Regions from separate parts of the Okibacterium fritillariae genome, predicted to be linked through region 1. Evidence: predicted binding sites of a transcription regulator. Region 1 holds the regulator's gene; the other holds the start of a gene.
What was found. The regulator HrcA, encoded in region 1, represses chaperone genes, less so after heat shock. The targets are predictions, from matches to a motif close to TTNGCACTCGNNNNNNNCGAGTGCNAA.
Positions count from the first base shown of each region.

Region 2: groL (chaperonin GroEL) is a predicted target of HrcA. The motif match lies at 2,106-2,132, and genes of this name have one in related genera.

Region 1 covers NZ_CP199917.1:1,508,219-1,517,484, forward strand. Annotated here, with positions in the region: gene lepA (translation elongation factor 4) at 1-1,743, shown strand, start outside; gene ACUWEX_RS07070 (DUF1990 family protein) at 1,745-2,416, shown strand; gene hemW (radical SAM family heme chaperone HemW) at 2,416-3,642, shown strand; gene ACUWEX_RS07080 (DUF4870 domain-containing protein) at 3,804-4,778, opposite strand; gene hrcA (heat-inducible transcriptional repressor HrcA) at 4,927-5,964, shown strand; gene dnaJ (molecular chaperone DnaJ) at 6,075-7,184, shown strand; gene ACUWEX_RS07095 (16S rRNA (uracil(1498)-N(3))-methyltransferase) at 7,196-7,927, shown strand; gene ACUWEX_RS07100 (histidine triad nucleotide-binding protein) at 8,026-8,382, shown strand; gene ACUWEX_RS07105 (PhoH family protein) at 8,534-9,266, shown strand, end outside.
Region 2 covers NZ_CP199917.1:968,270-977,535, reverse strand. Annotated here, with positions in the region: gene ACUWEX_RS04670 (sensor histidine kinase) at 1-122, shown strand, start outside; gene groL (chaperonin GroEL) at 450-2,069, opposite strand; gene ACUWEX_RS04660 (cold-shock protein) at 2,239-2,442, opposite strand; gene ACUWEX_RS04655 (LytR C-terminal domain-containing protein) at 2,780-3,355, opposite strand; gene ACUWEX_RS04650 (DUF3263 domain-containing protein) at 3,418-3,705, opposite strand; gene ACUWEX_RS04645 (DUF2332 family protein) at 3,791-5,200, opposite strand; gene msrB (peptide-methionine (R)-S-oxide reductase MsrB) at 5,282-5,683, shown strand; partial or broken gene ACUWEX_RS04635 (nitroreductase family protein) at 5,684-6,202, shown strand; gene ACUWEX_RS04630 (DMT family transporter) at 6,529-7,596, opposite strand; tRNA gene ACUWEX_RS04625 (tRNA-Thr) at 7,798-7,871, opposite strand; gene ACUWEX_RS04620 (DsbA family protein) at 7,953-8,909, opposite strand; gene ACUWEX_RS04615 (ABC transporter ATP-binding protein) at 9,207-9,266, shown strand, end outside.

The DNA of each region.
Region 1 (9,266 bases):
GACCGCATGCTGCAGATGACGGGCGTCGTGTCCGACCGCGACATGCGCGCCCAATACCTCGACCGCATGGACATCGAGCGCGAGCGCGGCATCACGATCAAGAGCCAGGCCGTGCGCATGCCCTGGTCGCAGGGCGCCGACACGTTCGCGTTGAACATGATCGACACCCCCGGTCACGTCGACTTCAGCTACGAGGTCTCGCGGTCGCTGGCGGCGTGTGAGGGCGCCATCCTCTTGGTCGACGCCGCACAGGGCATCGAGGCGCAGACCCTCGCCAACCTCTACCTGGCCCTCGAGAACGACCTCGAGATCATCCCGGTGCTCAACAAGATCGACCTGCCGGCCGCCGACCCCGACAAGTATGCCGCCGAGCTGGCGAGCCTCATCGGCGGAGACCCGGCCGACGTGCTGCGCGTCTCGGGCAAGACCGGCATGGGCGTCGAAGACCTGCTCGACCGCGTCGTCGAGCGCATCCCGGCCCCGAAGGGCGACGCCAACGCGCCCACGCGCGCCATGATCTTCGACTCGGTCTACGACAGCTACCGTGGCGTCGTCACCTACGTGCGCATGATCGACGGCAGCCTGTCGCCGCGCGAGCGCATCCAGATGATGTCCACGCGCTCCACGCACGAGCTGCTCGAGATCGGCGTCTCGAGCCCCGAGCCCATCCCGTCCAAGGGCCTGGGCGTCGGCGAGGTCGGCTACCTGATCACGGGCGTAAAAGACGTGCGTCTCTCCAAGGTGGGCGACACGGTCACCACGCTCAAGAGCCCCGCAACCGATGCGCTTCCGGGCTACACCGACCCAAAGCCCATGGTCTTCTCCGGTCTCTACCCGATCGACGGCGGCGACTACCCCGACCTGCGCGAAGCGCTCGACAAGCTCAAGCTGTCGGATGCCTCGCTCAACTACGAGCCCGAGACATCCGTGGCCCTGGGCTTCGGTTTCCGCTGCGGGTTCCTCGGCCTGCTGCACCTCGAGATCATCACCGAGCGCCTCGAGCGCGAATTCGGCCTCGACCTCATCACCACGGCGCCCTCCGTCATCTATGAGGTGCGCACCGAAGACAAGAAGACCGTCACGGTCACGAACCCGTCCGAGTTCCCGACCGGCAAGATCCAGGCCGTGTCCGAGCCCGTCGTGCGCGCCGCCATTCTGGCGCCCAAGGACTACGTCGGCACGATCATGGAACTCTGCCAGTCGCGCCGTGGCACCCTGCTCGGCATGGAGTACCTCGGCGAAGACCGCGTCGAGCTGCGTTACAGCATGCCGCTCGGCGAGATCGTGTTCGACTTCTTCGACCACCTGAAGAGCCGTACGCAGGGCTATGCCTCGCTCGACTACGAGCCCATGGGCGAGCAAGAGGCCGACCTGGTGAAGGTCGACATCCTGTTGCAGGGTGAGCAGGTCGACGCGTTCAGCGCCATCGTGCACCGTGAGAAGGCCTACGCCTATGGCGTGCTCATGACCGAGCGTCTCAAGAAGCTCATCCCGCGCCAGCAGTTCGAGGTGCCCATCCAGGCCGCCATCGGTGCCCGCATCATCGCCCGCGAGTCCATCCGTGCCATGCGCAAGGATGTCCTCGCCAAGTGCTACGGCGGTGACATCACCCGCAAGCGCAAGCTGCTCGAGAAGCAGAAAGAGGGCAAGAAGCGCATGAAGATGGTGGGCAAGGTGGAGGTTCCGCAGGAGGCGTTCATCGCCGCCCTGTCGGGTGACACCGAAGGCAAGGAGAAGAAGTAGCGTGCGTCGCAGCAACTTCGTCGACCTGCCCGTGAATTACGCGGCCGTCGGCGCCACTCAAGCTCCCGATCTGATGCAGTACCCGCCCGAAGGTTTCGTGCCGAGCGAGTCGTCCATCCGGCTCGGCAGCGGCGAGCAGCGTTTCCACACGGCCGCGGCTCAGCTACTCACGTGGGGCGTGCAGCACGCCTCGGGCATCACGGTCAGCGACATCCACGTCGACGAGGGTGCGCAGTACGGCGGCATCCGTTTCGCCGAAGACGGTTCGGCGCTCGAGCCCATCCACGCGGCCAGCGAGAAACGTTTCGGGTCGGATGGTTCGCCCTACATCGCCGCGGGCACGACGGCGCATCTGCGCGGCAGTGTCGACGGCGCACACGTCGACGCCCGCATCCGTGTCGTCTATGTGGTCGAGGAGCCGACGCGCGTCGCTTTCGCCTACGGAACCGTCGACGCGCACCCCATCTCGGGTGAGGAGTCGTTCCAGCTCGAGCACCGCGACGACGACTCGGTCTGGTTCACGGTGCGCGCCTTCACGCGCCCGCTCACGCTGACCTACCGCCTGCTGCCCGTGCTCGACCGCCGCCGCCGCAAGCGCCTGACGCAGGCCTACCTGCGCGCACTTTCGCCGGCGTTCCCCTCGGCGCCGCCCGCGTCCGCCCAGGGTTCCTAGTGGCCGGAGCGTTGCCTCTCGGCGACCCGGCTCCCGCCGACGGACTGCTGCCGGTCTCGGCCGCGGCCGGCTCGGGCGACCGGCCCTTCGGTATGTACCTGCACGTGCCGTTCTGCCGTGTGCGCTGCGGCTATTGCGACTTCAACACCTACACGTCCGACGAGCTGCGCGGGGCGAAACGCACCGACTACGCGGGCCAGGCAGCCGACGAGGTGCGCTTGTCGGCTCACGTGTTGCGCGAATCGGGCGTCGCCCCTCGACCCGTCTCGACGGTTTTCTTCGGCGGCGGAACCCCGACCCTCCTGCCGGCGGTTGACCTGGCCATGATGCTCGCCGCCGTGCGCGACGAGCACGGCTTTGCGCCCGGCGCCGAGGTCACCACCGAGGCCAACCCCGATTCGGTCGACCGCGACTACTTGGCCACCCTGAAGGAGGCGGGCTTCACGCGCGTGTCCTTCGGCATGCAATCGGCCGTGCCCCACGTGCTCGCCACCCTCGAGCGCACGCACGACCCCGAGCGCGTTCCCCTCGTCGTGGCCTGGGCCCGCGAGGTGGGCCTGCAGGTGTCGGTCGACCTCATCTATGGCACCCCCGGCGAGACGCTCGCCGATTGGGAACGATCGATCGACCAGGCCCTCGCTACCCGACCCGACCACATCTCGGCCTACTCGCTCATCGTCGAGCCGGGCACCAAACTGGCACGCCAGATCCGGTCGGGCCAGGTCGCCGAGCCCGACGAAGACCTGCAGGCCGATATGTACGATCTCGCCGACAAGCGCTTCCAGGATGCCGGCTACGGCTGGTATGAGGTGAGCAACTGGTCCACGGGCCACGACACCCGCTCGCGCCACAACCTCTCCTACTGGACGGGTGCCGATTGGTGGGGCATCGGGCCCGGGGCGCACTCGCACGTGGGTGGCGTGCGCTGGTGGAACGTGAAGCATCCTGCCGCCTATGCGGGGCGCATGGCCGAGGGTGCCTCACCTGCCGCCGGGCGCGAGACCCTCGACAGCGACGTGCAAGAGATGGAACGCATCATGTTGGGCGTGCGCATCGCCGACGGGCTCGACATCCGCTCGCTCGCGCCCGAGGGCCGTGTGGCCGTTGCCGGGCTCATCGCCGACGGTTTCGTGGATGCCGCGGCCGCCCTGCGCGGACACCTCGTGCTCACGCGTCCCGGCCGCCTCATGGCCGATGCGGTCGTCAGGCGTTTGACCGACTACTGAGCGAAGCTTGGCTCCCGCGCGAGCGCCGTGTGGCGCCCGAGTGCGCGACGACGAGCGAGTGCGCGCATACGACCGAGTGTGCGCCCATGACCGAGTGTGCGCCCACGACAGAAGGGCCGCCCCGAGTGGGACGGCCCTTCTGTCGTGATGCGAGTGTCGCGCTACTTGATGAGACGCAGCGAGAACGGGTAACGGTAGCTGCCGCCCTGAGTCACGCGCACGCCGCCGATGATCGAGAAGACCAGGTTGACGACGTAGAGCGCGCCCTGCAGCAGGCCGAAGATGCCCGCAATGCCGTAGGCACCCGTCGAGTAGAGGATGGCCTGGATGATGCCGATCACGATCGACAGGGCGATGTAGCCGATCAGGAACGTGATCTGCCAGTTCAGCGCTTCCTTGGACTCTTCGCGCACGCGGGGGCCGCGGTCTTTGAAGACCAGGAAGATGATGAGCGACGGCAGTAGCCACAGCACGCCGAGGAAGTGCGAGAGGCTGGCCCATAGCTTGTCGTCCGCGGGGGAGAGGGGCTGGGGGCCATACCCGGGCTGTCCGCCGAACTGCGGAGGAACGGGGCCGCCGGGGCCACCATGCTGGCCGGGCTGGCCGTAGGGCTGACCGGGCTGCTGGCCGTAAGGCGGCTGGCCCTGCTGGCCGTACTGCCCGGGCTGGCCCTGAGGCTGACCGTACTGTCCCGGCTGTCCCTGAGGCTGGCCGTACTGGCCGTACTGACCGTTCTGACCGGGCTGACCCTGGGGCTGGCCGTAGTGCCCCGGCTGTCCCTGAGGCTGACCGTTCGGCGCACCGAACGGCTGCTGCGGAGGCTGCTGGCTGTGAGGAGCGCCCTGCGGGGGCTGACCGAACTGGCCGGGCTGCGACTGCCCAGCGGGTGCGCCGAAGGGCGGCTGTCCGGGCTGCTGGCCGTAGGGCGAACCCGGTGCCTGCGGCTGCTCGGGTGCGTGGGGCTGCTCGGGCGCCTGCGGCTGCGAGGGCTGCTGCGGCTGGCCATACGGTGAGGCGGCCTCGGGCTGCGCCGGCTGGTGGCCCGCTGCGCTGCCGTCGATCGGTGGCACCGGCGCGCCGTTCGACGCGTCGTCGGGTTTCTTCTCGGCCGGGTCTTGCCCGTGTGCATCAGTCATGCCCTCAAAGTAGCGCCTCGCGGTGCCGTGCGGCAATTGGCCGAGCCGAGGTTACGGAGGTAGAATTGGCACTCCGAGTAAACGAGTGCCAACCGACCGGCCGCCTGATGCGGCCGAGCGACACTGCCGACACCGAGGGGAGTAGCCGATGCCATCCGATCGCGGTCTCGAAGTCCTCCGTGCCATCGTGCAAGATTATGTCGCCAGCCGCGAGCCGGTGGGCTCCAAAGCCATCGTCGAGCGCCACTCGTTCGGCGTCTCGGCGGCCACCATCCGCAACGATATGGCGCAGCTCGAAGACGAAGAATTGATCGTCGCGCCGCACACCTCTTCTGGCCGGGTGCCGACCGACAAGGGCTACCGCCTCTTCGTCGACCAGCTCGCCGATCGTCGCCCGCTCTCGGCCGCCCAGCGTGAGGCCATCGAGGCGTTCCTCGGGCAATCGGTCGGGCTCGATGACGTGTTGTCGCGCACCGTGCGTCTGCTCGCTCAGCTCACCAACCAGGTCGCCATCGTGCAATACCCGTCGTTCGCCCGGGCCCAGGTGCGACACATCGAGCTCGTCTTCCTCGCGGACCACCGCCTGCTCGTCGTGCTCATCACCGACAACGGTCGGGTCGAGCAGCGGGTCGTCGAGTCCCCGCTGGTCACACTCGAGACCGATGTCGAGTCGCTCAAACACCGCTTCAACCAGGCAGCCGTGGGCATCGGTGTGGCGGATGCCGGTGCAGCACTCGAGCGCCTCGCCAACGATGCCCGACCCGACGAGGCCCCACTCATCGCATCCATCGTCGCCGCCCTCATCGACCAGCTCTCGGCCTATCGCCAGGACCGGCTCGTCATGGCGGGAGCCGCCAACCTGGCCCGCACCGAGGAAGACTTTTCGGGGAGCATCTATCCCGTGCTCGAGGCGCTCGAGCAGCAGGTCATCCTGTTGCGCCTCTTCGGCGAGCTGCAGGCCGACCCTTCCGGCTTGGCGTCATCGAGTGTCATCGCGCGCATCGGCCAGGAGAATGCGTCGTTCGGTCTGTCACAGACTTCTATCGTCACGAGCAACTACCGTTCCTCTGCGGGCGAACTCTCGCGCCTCGGCGTTCTCGGACCGACGAGAATGGACTACTCCAACAACATCGCCGCCGTTCGCGCGGTGGCCCGTTATCTGTCCCGGCAACTCGGCGACGGCTGACCCCTCATCTTTCCGCTCCACACCTTCTGCACCATGTCTCGACCTCATTACCCTCTGAACATTTCCCGGCCCGGAGTCATCCTCCGACCGGGATCGACGAAAGGCCTTCGGTGGCTGACCACTACGACGTACTAGGCGTGTCGCGCGACGCTTCCCCCGACGAGATCAAGAAGGCATACCGCCGGCTCGCCCGTGAGCTGCACCCCGATGTGAACCCGGCGGCCGAGGCCTCCGAGCGGTTCAAAGATGTCACGCACGCCTACGAAGTGCTGAGCGACCCGCAGCAGCGCGAGCGCTACGACCTCGGCGACCAGGGCGGCTCAGGTTTCGGTGGCGCGGGCGGCTTCGGCGGATTCGGCGACATCTTCGACACGTTCTTCGGCGGTGGCGGCCAACAGCGCGGCCCGAAGTCGCGCCAGGAGCGCGGCCAGGACGCCCTGCTGCGCGTGGAGCTCGACCTCGGCGAGGTCATCTTCGGCACGCATCGCGACCTCGAGGTCGACACAGCCGTGCTCTGCGAGACCTGCCAGGGCTCGTGCTGCCAGCCCGGCACCTCTCCCGTCACCTGCGACATCTGCCACGGCTCCGGCCAGATCCAGCGCCAGGTGCGGTCGCTGCTCGGCAACGTCGTCACGTCGGCGCCCTGCGGCACCTGCCGCGGTTACGGCACCGTCATCCCCGCGCCCTGCGCCACCTGCCAAGGCCAGGGACGCGTCCGCGCGCGCCGCACGGTTCCCGTCGACATCCCCGCCGGCGTCGACACGGGCCTGCGCCTGCAGATGCCCGGCTCTGGCGAGATCGGCCAGGCCGGAGGCCCCAACGGAGACCTCTACCTCGAGATGAAGGTGCGTCACCACGACATCTTCAGCCGCGACGGCGACGACCTGCTGTGCACGCTCGAAGTGCCCATGACCGACGCCATCCTGGGCACCGAGACGACCGTGCCCGCGCTCGACGGCGACGTGCCCCTCGAGGTGCGTCCGGGCGTGCAGTCGTCGGAGGTGCTCACCATCAAGGGTCGCGGCATCACCAAGCTGCGCGGCACGGGGCGTGGCGACCTGCGCGTCGGCATCCACGTGGTCACGCCCACCAAGCTCGACCACAAAGAGCGCGAGCTCATCAAGTCGTTCGCATCGCACCGCAAGCAGTCGGGCCCGAAGCTCGGACAGTTCCAGCAGGGGCTGTTCCAGAAGCTGCGCGACCGCTTCATGAACGCCTAGCGGGCAGCGACATGAGCAGCCTGTTCCTGCGGGAGGACCTGACCGAGGCACCCGTCGGCGACACCGTCGAATTGACGGGGGCCGAGGCCAAACACGCGGCGACCGTGAACCGCGTCCGCGTGAGCGAGTCGGTCAGCGTCGGCAACGGCGCGGGTCTGCTGGCCACGGGCACGGTCGAGTCGTCGAGTGCGTCGAGCGTTGTCATCCGCGTCGAGCACTCCGAGCGATCGGATGCCGCGAGCCCCGCACTCGTGCTCGTGCAGGCCCTGGCCAAGGGCGACCGCGACGAGCGAGCCGTCCAGGCCGCGACCGAACTGGGTGTCGACGCGATCGTCCCATGGTCGGCCGAACGCAGCATCTCCCGCTGGGACGCGCAGAAGGCCGAGAAGGGGCGACAGCGCTGGCAGACCATCGCGCGCGAGGCGACCAAGCAGTCGATCCGCCCGTGGCTGCCCGAGGTCGAGGCGCTGCAGTCGACGGCCCAGCTGGCGGAACGCGCCTCGCGGGCCCTCGTGCTCGTGCTCGACCCCCGCGGCGAGACGACTCTCGCCGAGACCGAGCTGCCGTCCGAGGGCGAGATCGTCATCGTCGTGGGCCCCGAAGGCGGGGTATCGCCGGCGGAACTCGACCGGATGGCGTCGGCGGGTGCTCGCATCGTGCGTCTCGGGTCGACCGTTCTGCGCACGTCGACGGCCGGTCCCGCCGCCCTCGCCGTCTTGAATGTGCGGCTCGGCCGCTGGTGACGGTCGGCGTCGCTTCGGCCTGCGGCCGCACCACGCTGAGAGCGAACCGATCTGTGGATAACCGCCTCGGCGCGGCGGTGTTTCTTTAGAATGGACCCATGTCCGATTCCGAACGCTCCATCTTCGCCCGCATCGTTTCACGCGAGATCCCGGCCACGATCGTGGCCGAAACCGATCGTGTGATCGCGTTCGAAGACATCGCGCCTAAAGCGCCCGTGCACGTCCTCGTGGTTCCCAAAACCGAGGCATATCGCAACGTCACCGAGCTGGCGGCGGCCGAGCCCGACCTCCTGGCCGAAGTCGTCGCGGTCGGCTCACGCATTGCCGCCGAGCGAGCGGGCGGCGACTATCGACTCATCTTCAACACCGGCGAAAGCGCCGGTCAAACCGTCTTCCACGTGCACGCCCACGTCCTCGCGGGAGACCTTTCGGAGGGCTCACTTGCCACATTCTGACGATACGTCCCGTTCGGCCGAGGCCCAGGCCGCGCCGAACACGTCCGGCACGTCCGGCACGTCGGTCGATCCATCGCTCGTGTCGGCCCCGGGGGCCGGCGACGCTGCCGCAGCCCACGTCGACCGCCATCTCACGATCGACGGCGTCGCGATGGTGCGCCTGCTCGGCCCACAGGATCGCCTGCTCTCCACGATCGAGAAGCAGTTCCCCGGTGTCACCGTGCACGTCCGTGGCAACGAAGTCACGCTGAGCGGTGAACGCGCCGAGGTGAATCAGGCGGCCGCGCTCGTCGACGAGCTCATCGCCCTCGTGAAGAACGGCCTCGACCTCGATCCCGAGGGTGTGCGAACGTCCGCGAAGATGCTCGACGAGGGCCAGAGCCCCTCGGGCGTGATGAGCCAGGCCATCCTGTCGTCACGCGGCAAGACGATCCGTCCGAAGACATCCGGCCAGCGCGACTATGTCGAGGCCATCGACGAGAACACCATCACATTCGGCATCGGCCCGGCCGGAACGGGTAAGACCTACCTCGCCATGGCCAAGGCCGTACAGGCGTTGCAGCGCAAAGAAGTGACGCGCATCATCCTCACGCGCCCCGCGGTCGAGGCCGGTGAGCGCCTCGGCTTCCTGCCCGGCACGCTGACCGACAAGATCGATCCCTACCTCCGACCGCTCTACGACGCGGTCAACGAGATGATGGACCCCGAACTCGTTCCCAAGCTCCTGGCCGCCGGCACGATCGAGGTCGCGCCCCTGGCCTACATGCGCGGTCGCACGCTCAATGATTCGTTCATCGTGCTCGACGAAGCCCAGAACACCACGCCCGAGCAGATGAAGATGTTCCTGACGCGTCTCGGCTTCGGGTCGAAGATGGTCATCACGG
Region 2 (9,266 bases), 540 kb from region 1:
TGACGGTCGACGAGACCCCGGGCGGCGGAGCGACGTTCCGTGTCACCCTGCCGCTCCTCGACGCCCAGCGCGCCGCTGAGCTCGCTCCGCGCGGCGGCGACGCCTCCCCCGCCACCCGCTAGCTCGCACGCCACCCGCTCGCGCGAGCAACAGCGGCCGCGGCTGCCGCTGCGGCTGCCCCTACGACTGCGACTGCAATTGCGGGTGCGGCTGGGACTAGGGCCCCACCCGCACCTGCACCTGCACCTGCACCTGCACCTGCACCTGCACCTGCGGCCACGGCTACTACTCCGGCTGCGCCTACCGCCACGGCTGCAGCTCCAGGGCTGCGACCACGACTACGACTACGACCACGACTTCGCAAACGTGCTCACGCGCACGTACTCGCCGTGCGGTTCAACGGCGAGAGGCGCCCTCCCAAAGGAGGACGCCTCTCGTGTGTGCAGGACTTAGAAGTCCATGCCACCGGTGGGGTCGGCCGGGGCCGGAGCGTTGCGCTCGGGCTTGTCGGCGACGACGGCCTCGGTGGTGAGGAACAGACCGGCGATGGAGGCGGCGTTCAGCAGAGCCGAACGGGTCACCTTCACCGGGTCGTTGATGCCGGCGGCCAGCATGTCGACGTACTCGCCGGTCGCGGCGTTGAGGCCGTGTCCGACGGGCAGGTTGCGAACCTTCTCGGCCACGACGCCGGGCTCGAGGCCCGCGTTGAGGGCGATCTGCTTCAGCGGGGCGTCGATGGCGACGCGCACGATGTTGGCACCGGTCGCCTCGTCACCCGTGAGGTCGAGCTTGTCGAAAGCGGTCTTGCCGGCCTGAATCAGGGCGACACCACCACCGGCGACGATGCCCTCTTCGACGGCTGCCTTCGCGTTGCGAACGGCGTCTTCGATGCGGTGCTTGCGCTCCTTGAGCTCGACCTCGGTCGCGGCACCGGCCTTGATGACCGCAACACCGCCGGCCAGCTTGGCCAGGCGCTCCTGCAGCTTCTCGCGGTCGTAGTCGCTGTCGGTGTTCTCGATCTCTTTACGGATCTGAGCAACGCGACCGGCGATCTGCTCGGCGTCGCCGGCACCCTCGACGATGGTGGTCTCGTCCTTGGTGATGACGACCTTGCGAGCGCGACCCAGCAGGTCGAGCGTCACGTTCTCGAGCTTGAGGCCGACCTCTTCGCTGATGACCTGACCACCGGTGAGGATGGCGATGTCCTGCAGCTGGGCCTTGCGACGGTCACCGAAGCCGGGAGCCTTGACGGCAACCGACTTGAAGATGCCGCGGATCTTGTTGACGACGAGCGTCGCGAGAGCTTCGCCGTCGACGTCCTCGGCGATGATGAGGAGCTGCTTGCCCGACTGGATGACCTGGTCGACGATCGGCAGAAGGTCCTTGATGTTCGAGATCTTCGAGTTCGCGATCAGGATGTAGGGGTCTTCGAAGACCGCTTCCTGACGGTCGGCGTCGGTCACGAAGTAGGCCGACAGGTAACCCTTGTCGAAGCGCATACCCTCGGTGAGCTCGAGCTCGGTGCCGAACGTGTTCGACTCCTCGACGGTGACGACACCTTCCTTACCGACCTTGTCGATCGCCTCGGCGATGATCGCACCGATCTGGGGGTCGGCGGCCGAGATGGATGCCGTGGCGGCGATCTCTTCCTTGGTCTCGATCTCCTTGGCAGCGGAGATGAGCTCGGCCGAGACGGCGGCGACGGCCTTCTCGATGCCCTTCTTCAGGCTGATGGGGTCGGCACCGGCGGCCACGTTGCGAAGTCCTTCGCGAACGAGGGCCTGAGCCAGGACGACGGACGTCGTGGTGCCGTCACCGGCAACGTCGTCGGTCTTCTTGGCGACCTCTTTGACCAGCTCGGCGCCGATCTTCTCGTACGGGTCGTCGAGTTCGATCTCCTTGGCGATGGACACGCCGTCGTTGGTGATCGTGGGGGCGCCCCACTTCTTCTCGAGTACGACGTTGCGGCCGCGGGGCCCGAGGGTGACTCGGACGGCGTCGGCCAGCGTGTTCAAGCCACGCTCGAGGCCGCGGCGGGCCTCTTCGTCAAAAGCAATGATCTTAGCCATTGTGTTTTTCGTCCCTCCCGGACGTCATGAACGTATTTAGCACTCAGGTTGATCGAGTGCTAACACGATTCTGGCACTCTCCCCCACCGAGTGCAAGCCGCGTGACCGGGAATGAAGAACGCCGCCCGCGATGCGCGAGCGGCGTTCTCGATTGATCGTTGATGCGGTCTCAGGCGAGGCGCACCGACTCCGCCTGCGGGCCCTTTGCCCCGGTGCCGACCTCGAACACGACGGCCTGGCCCTCTTCGAGAACCTTGTAGCCGGACATGTCGATCGCCGAATAGTGGACGAAGACGTCCTGTCCCTCTCCGTCGACGGTGATGAAGCCGAAACCTTTTTCAGCGTTGAACCATTTCACGGTCCCGTTCGCCATGAGTAACTCCCAGTTGCTGTGTTATTGCCGCACCAACCTTGTGCCTGTGCGGGGTCTACTGCATATGTGAGGATGCAGCCATCGTGCATATCGAGGCCGATCCGGATGGAGCGTACTGACCGCAAAATGTGTGACCAATTCCAGATAGTAATGAAATGGACCGCCAGGTCAACGGGTAAATGACCCGATATCGCGATTGCGTACAACAATTCAACGAGAATTAAACATTGCCGAAATATGCGGGCAGTTTCAGGCCCGATGACGACGTGTGTCCGCGAGATTCTGCCGGCGTCGTCACGCCACGTTCAACGGCAACGACGAAGCCGGCGACCGAGCCCTACGGGGCCGTGGTCGTGGGCGTGTAGTCGGTGCCGAGCACGATCGTGATGGTGGTGGCCTCACCGTCGGCTCCGGCATCCGGCGCCTCGGTCTCGGTCAGCAACTGGATGGTCGCGCCACCGAGCGCCTGAGCGAGCCCGCGGGCCACACCTTCCTGAGCGGCATCCCGGTAGTAGACGATGGTGGTCTCGACGTCGGTCGAGGTGGAGTTGCTCGGCGTGATGCTCTGCTCCCAGCCCGCGGCGTTGAGCTGCGAGATGGCCGTGGCGGCGAGACCGGCCGTCTTCGTGCCGTTGAGCACGACGATCTCGGCGTTCGGGTCGATGGTGGGCGCGGCGGTCGGCACCTCGCTGGCGGGTGCGGTGCCCGAGGCGACGGGCGTATCGGTGAACTGCACGCGGTCACTCAGCACGTTGATGGCTACGGCACCGATGGCCACGAGGAGGAGCGTGATGACGGCGGCGACCACGAACCCGATCCAGCCGCGGCGCTTCGCGGGCGCACGGTGCGCACCGACGCGTTTGAGGTCGCGCGGTGCTTCGTCGAACCGGTCTTTCGGGTAGCTCTGTCCCATGGCTTAGTCGTTGGTCCTCTGGGTCGGGTCAGGGGCGTCGCACCGGGCGACATCCGCTCGTCTCACAGGCTGCGCCGGGCACGTGCGTCGCGACGGGCGAGGCGTCGGTCGTGCAGGCGGCGGAGTCGGTTGACGAGCAACGGATCGTAGGCGACCGCCAGGGGGGATTCCAGCAGTGCGCCCAGCAACTGATAGTAGCGGGCCGGGCTCAGCGAGAAGGTGTTGCGAATGGCCTCGTCCTTGACGGACTGCTCGCGCCACGTGCGGTTCTCGAAATCGAGGATGGCTGCCGAGAGTTCGTCGAGTCGGTCTGTGGTGGTGCGAGCATCGTTTTGAGCTTGTGTCGACATCAGGCGGGCCTCCTCACGAGCGCCATACTATCCAGCGCCACCTGAGCGCCCGCTCACCGCTCGCGGCGTTTGTCGAAACGAGCGCTCAGAGAAACCGCAGCCACTGGCCGTGTGGTCCGGCCACGGCGAGGGGTTCGCCATCGAGGGCCACGATGAAACGACCCGGTTCGGATGCCGCAGCCCCTGCCCCCTCGATCCGCGCGAGTCGCTCGGCCACCGCCGGCAGCACGCGCTCCCCCTCGTTCGAGATCCACCGCACGCCCAGCCGCCGCACCTCCCGGGCGAACTCCTCGCGCCGCGCCGGGGGCAGGTACGCGAGCACCCCTGCCGTGACGACGACCGGGGTCGCGCCGGCCGGCACCTGCGCGACGAGGGCCGCGAGATCATCCACGGCGTCACCCGTGACGAGGAGCGGCGGGTCGCGGCGCACGATCTCGAGCGCCGCCTCGATCCGCGAGCGCCGCTCAGTTTCTTCGGGCCACAGGAGCGTCAGGAACCAGCGGATGTCTTCGGCGTCCCGCACGTCGATCGGCGCGAGATCGATACCGGCACGCCACGCGATGCGCGGCATGCGTGTCGGCAGCACAAGCGACGCTCGGGTCGCTTCAGCCGAGCCCTGCGCCGCATCCCGACCTGCAGGCACCGTCGTCTCGCTGGCATCCCTGGTGTGCTCGTCCCGATCAGCCGAGTCGAGTGCCGCGTCGTTTCGGCCCGCCGAGTCCGTGACCACCGTCTCCAGCACGACCGAACTGAGCCCGTCTTCCGGGTCGAGACGCCAGACACCGTCATCCGGGTTGAGCTTCTGAGCGCCGGTTTCCGCGTCGAGACGCCCGATGCCGTCATCCGGGTCGAGCATCTGAGCGCCGGGTTCCGCGTCGAGGCTCCGGACGCTGCTCGAGTTGGTCAATCGGAAGCTGTAGCGGTCCGGGTAGAGACACAGCCCGGCCGACGCCCCCACATCGATCAGAGCGAGCGGCCCCTCGGCCTCGTCGATCTGCGCCAACACCGGCAGGATGCTCGCGGTGCGGCCCGGCTCGTTCGTCTGAGTAGACCGGAGGCGCATCTCTTCTGCCACCCTCGACCAGTTCGAGACGACGAATCCGCGAAAGGCCGCGTAGGACGTGCCACCGTTGTCAGCGTCCGCACCCGCCGCAACCCGTGTTCCCACGTCGGCTCCGACCTCGCCGCCCCAGCTCGCCCCGGCCGTGGCACCGATCGTGGCTCCCGCGCTAGCCCTCTCCCGCGAGCTCACCGTCTCGCGCGGGCTCGGCACCTCCCGCGGGCTCGCCACCTCACCCATCCCATCGTCGGCCCCACACCACCGGGCGCTCGCGAACAGCAGATTGGGTTGACGCTTCTCGGGCGGCAACTCGCCCAGCAACTCGAGCACCTCATCGTCGGCCGCCACGCCCTCGGCCCAGGCGACGTAGAGCGGCGAGCGCCCCGCCGCCTCCTGCCGCGCGAAACGCTCGTACCAGGCGCGTGTTCGATCCATCCCGGCATCATGTCACGCGGGAACAATATTCAGCTCCGCCCGGTTTAATAGAGTGATCTGTCTATGACCGCAGGAGGCACCATGACTTACGAAGTAAACAAGAGCGACGCCGAGTGGCGCGAGAACCTTCCCGCCGACCAGTACGCCGTCCTCCGCGAAGCGGCCACCGAACGCCCGTGGACGGGTGAACTCCTCGACGAGGCCCGCTCCGGTCTCTACACCTGTGCGGCGTGCGGCAACGAGCTCTTCAAGAGTGGAACGAAGTTCGACTCCGGCTGCGGCTGGCCCTCCTTCTACGAGTCGGTCGACCCCGAGGCCGTCCAGCTCATCGAAGACAAAAGCCTCGGAATGGTGCGCACCGAGGTGCGTTGCGCCAAGTGCGGCTCGCACCTCGGCCACGTGTTCGACGACGGTTTCGGCACCCCCACGGGCGACCGTTACTGCATGAACTCGCTCGCCCTCGGCTTCACCCCGAGCGAATAAGTGACCGACCTCGTCGAGATCGTCGCGGGTCGGCGCTCCTGGTCCAAAGTGACCTCGGATGCTCCCACCCACGCCGAGCTCCTCCCCCTGGTGCAGGCTGCCGGCCGCGTGGCCGACCACTCCTCGCTCCGCCCCTGGCGCCTGATCGAGTTGCGCGGCGACGCCCGACTCGAACTGGCCCGGGCTCTGGGCAAGGCCGAGGGTTCGAGCAAGCCCTCGAGCAAACCGTTGAAGGCTCCACTCATCCTCGCCATCGTGGCGAACGTGAAGAAGAGCAAGGTTCAGCCCTGGGAGCAGGAGGCCACGGCCGCAGGCGTCGCACACATGATGAGCCTGCTTCTGCACGACGCCGGCTGGGGCGTGTTCTGGCGCACGAGCCACTACACACGCGCTAAGTCGGTGCGCAAGATGCACAAGCTGGAGAAGAACGAAGAGCTGCTCGGATGGCTGTATGTCGGCGGTCTCCCCGCTAACGCCCGGCCCGGCCGCCGCAAGCTCATCGACCCCGAGCAGTTCCTGCAGCCGCTGCATCCCCACGCTCTGGCCGGTGTGACAGCCAGCTCGGATGCCGACAGCGAGGACGAGTTCCACCCGGTGCCGGTTGCGCCGGCCGGCGAGAAGTCGAAGAAGACCAAGAAAGACAAGAAAAGCAAGAAGGACAAGAAGAGCAAGGAAGCCACATCGAGTAAGAACTCGAACGAGGCCGTGGCGCTCTAGCCACACCGTCGGCAGCTCGCACAGAGGGGCGCTCCATCACGGAGCGCCCCTCTGTGCGTGTCGCTATTACCGGGTGCGACACTTTCGGCGTGCGCAGTTACCAGGCGCGGCGCGTCCCGCGTGCGCGGCTAGCGGGTGCGGCGCTTCCAGCGTGCGCTCGCGATGACGACGGCGCACAATGCGAGAGCCGTCGAGCCGAAGGTCGCGAAGCCCAGGTGGGTGGCGTCGCTCGGGAAGATCACGTCGATCGCGATCGCGGCGAGAAGCTGACCGGCCACCGAGGCGAGCCCCAGCACGAGCACGCCCGTGTGTTGCACGAGCCAGGCGAGCGTCCCGATGAAGACGCAGCCGATCGCACCGCCGATGTAGAGCCACCATTCGGTCGGCAGCGACGAGGGCCAACCGACGAAGGACGAGTGGATGAGCATGGCCACGACGAGTGCCGCGGTGCCGACGACGAAGTTTCCGAACGTGGCCGCGAGCGTGCTCTGGGCGGCAACCTTCACGCGGCCGTTGACGGCCTGCTGCCAGCTGAGTCCGAGACCGGCGATGAGCGGGAGGATGAGCACCCACACGGGCACGGGTCCGCCGAGCTGTCCCGACACCGACCAGCCGACGGCGATGAGGGCGAGGATGGCCCCCGCGGCGCGCGGCACGGTGATGCGCACGACGCCTGTCGGGCCGAAACCGGCACGGTCGAGCAGGAGGCCGCTGACCGTCTGACCGGCGATGACCGCGACGCTGAAGAGGGCGACGCCGACGAGGGCAGCCGTGAGGCCCTGAGAGAGAACGAGTAAGGCGCCCGCGAGTCCGCCGAGAACGGTCCACCACGGCATGGTGCCGCTGCGCAGCATGCCCCAGACACGAGCGACACCGGCGCGGCCCGATCGCATGACGAGCAGGCAGACCATCAGGATGACGAGGCCGCTGCCGAACGAGATCGACGCCGCCACGAAACCGTCGCCCGCGCGCGCCGACAACTCGCCGTTGATGCGGGCCTGAGCCGCGATGCCGCCGCCTACGACAACGGCGATGAGAATGGCCAGGCCAGCCGGCAGCGGCTTCTTCGCGGCCGGAGCATCGCCCACGGCGGTCTCGGCTGCGGGAGCGGTTGCGGGGCTGGTGGCGGAAGTCGTGGCGGAATCCGTGGCGGACCGGTCCGCGTCCCCTGCTGCTGCGGAATTGTTGTCTGTCATACGTATCTGTCCCTTACGTCTTGTTCGCGCCGAGCGCGAGCGCACCGGCATCCGAGGACAACCGCGCACTAAGCCGAATAATGCCCGCGGCACTCCACCTGCCCGGCCGTCTGTCACCGGCCCGCACGTACTCAGCCCACACATGCAAAGACCCGCCGGTCACGGGGACCGACGGGTGTCTGCATTCTGTTGCTACATCTGAGCTGCCTGTCAGATTCGAACTGACGACCTGCTGTTTACAAGACAGCTGCGCTACCAGACTGCGCCAAGGCAGCAGCTTTGAAGCATCCCAACCTTATCGGATGGGGGCCGACCAGACCACTCGGTCGCCCGAGCGGCCCGGCCGAAACGCGCGCCTACGGGGCGGGAGTCGGAGCGGGAGTCTCGCTCGGGGCGGGAGTCTCGCTCGGCTCGGCCGTCTCGCCCGAGGTGGGCGTGGGGCTCGACGTGGAGTAGGTCTCGGAGGCCGTCGACAGCACGAACGCCTGGAACTCCTTGGCATCGGTGATCGAGCCCGTGTACTGCTTGTCATTCACCAGGATGGTGGGGGTGGCCTGCAGCTTCTCGAGCGACGAGTTGGGGATGGGCTCGCCGAGCGCGCGGTCGGTGGCGTTCTGCACCCACGACTTGTAGGTGAAGTCGTCGATGCACGAGTCGATCTTCTTGGCCTCGGATGTGCCGGTGTCGGCGACGAGCTTCTTGATCTGCTCGTTCGTCAGACCGGCCGTGCCCTCTTCGGGCTGGTTAGCGAAGAGCGCGTTGTTCAGCGCGGGCCAGTCGTTGGGCGAGTAGTTCGCGACGCAGGCGGCCGCGTTGGCGCTGCGCAGTGAGTATTGCGTGCCGGCCGACTTGCTCGTGAGGAAGGCGATGGGGTGGTACTCGACCGTGACCGTGCCGGACTCGGCCCAGCTCGTGAGCTGCTCGGCATTGGTGTCTTCGAACTGGCCGCAGAAGGGGCACAGGTAGTCGAGATAGATGCGGATGTTGGGCACATTCGGGTCGGTCTTCGTGGCCTGCGGCTCGGCGCCGGCGGCCAAAGCGTCGGAGGGCACGACCTTCATGTCCTGCCCGAACACGATGCCGTCGCTCGCCATGTTGGCGGGGCCGGGGGATGCCGGACGGATCGCCGTGGCGATAATGACGGCCACTCCCGCGACGATGGCGAGAACGACCACGACGAGTCCACCCTGCAGGAGGACGCGGTTGCGGCGGTCCTTCTTGCGCTGGGCCTCGCGCTGGACCTTTGCCTTCTCGCGCGCCGCTTCGCGTCGCTCGTTCTTGGAGGGACGGTGCCCGGGACCACCGATGCTCATGGATCCTCGCTCTATCGTGTTGGGGAGTCGCGTCGGCTCACGGGAAGAGCCAAACCTCACCGAGGCTACCTCTCCCATCTGGGAATCGTCCAAACGATGGCTGAATGTGGGAGCTGGATGACCGGCCACGGGGTGACCCCCGAACGTGGCATAATGAGCCCATCGGTGTCGCGCTTCGGCGTGCGCCGCGACAACACAACGATGTGTTCACCCGAACGGCCCCGGTCGCGCGGGTGTGACATCGACATCCATCACAACGGATCGTCCGGCACGTACCTGCCGGTGAAGGAGAAAATAATGGCGTCAGTAACGTATGACAACGCAACCCGTCTGTACCCCGGTGGCACGCGCCCCGCG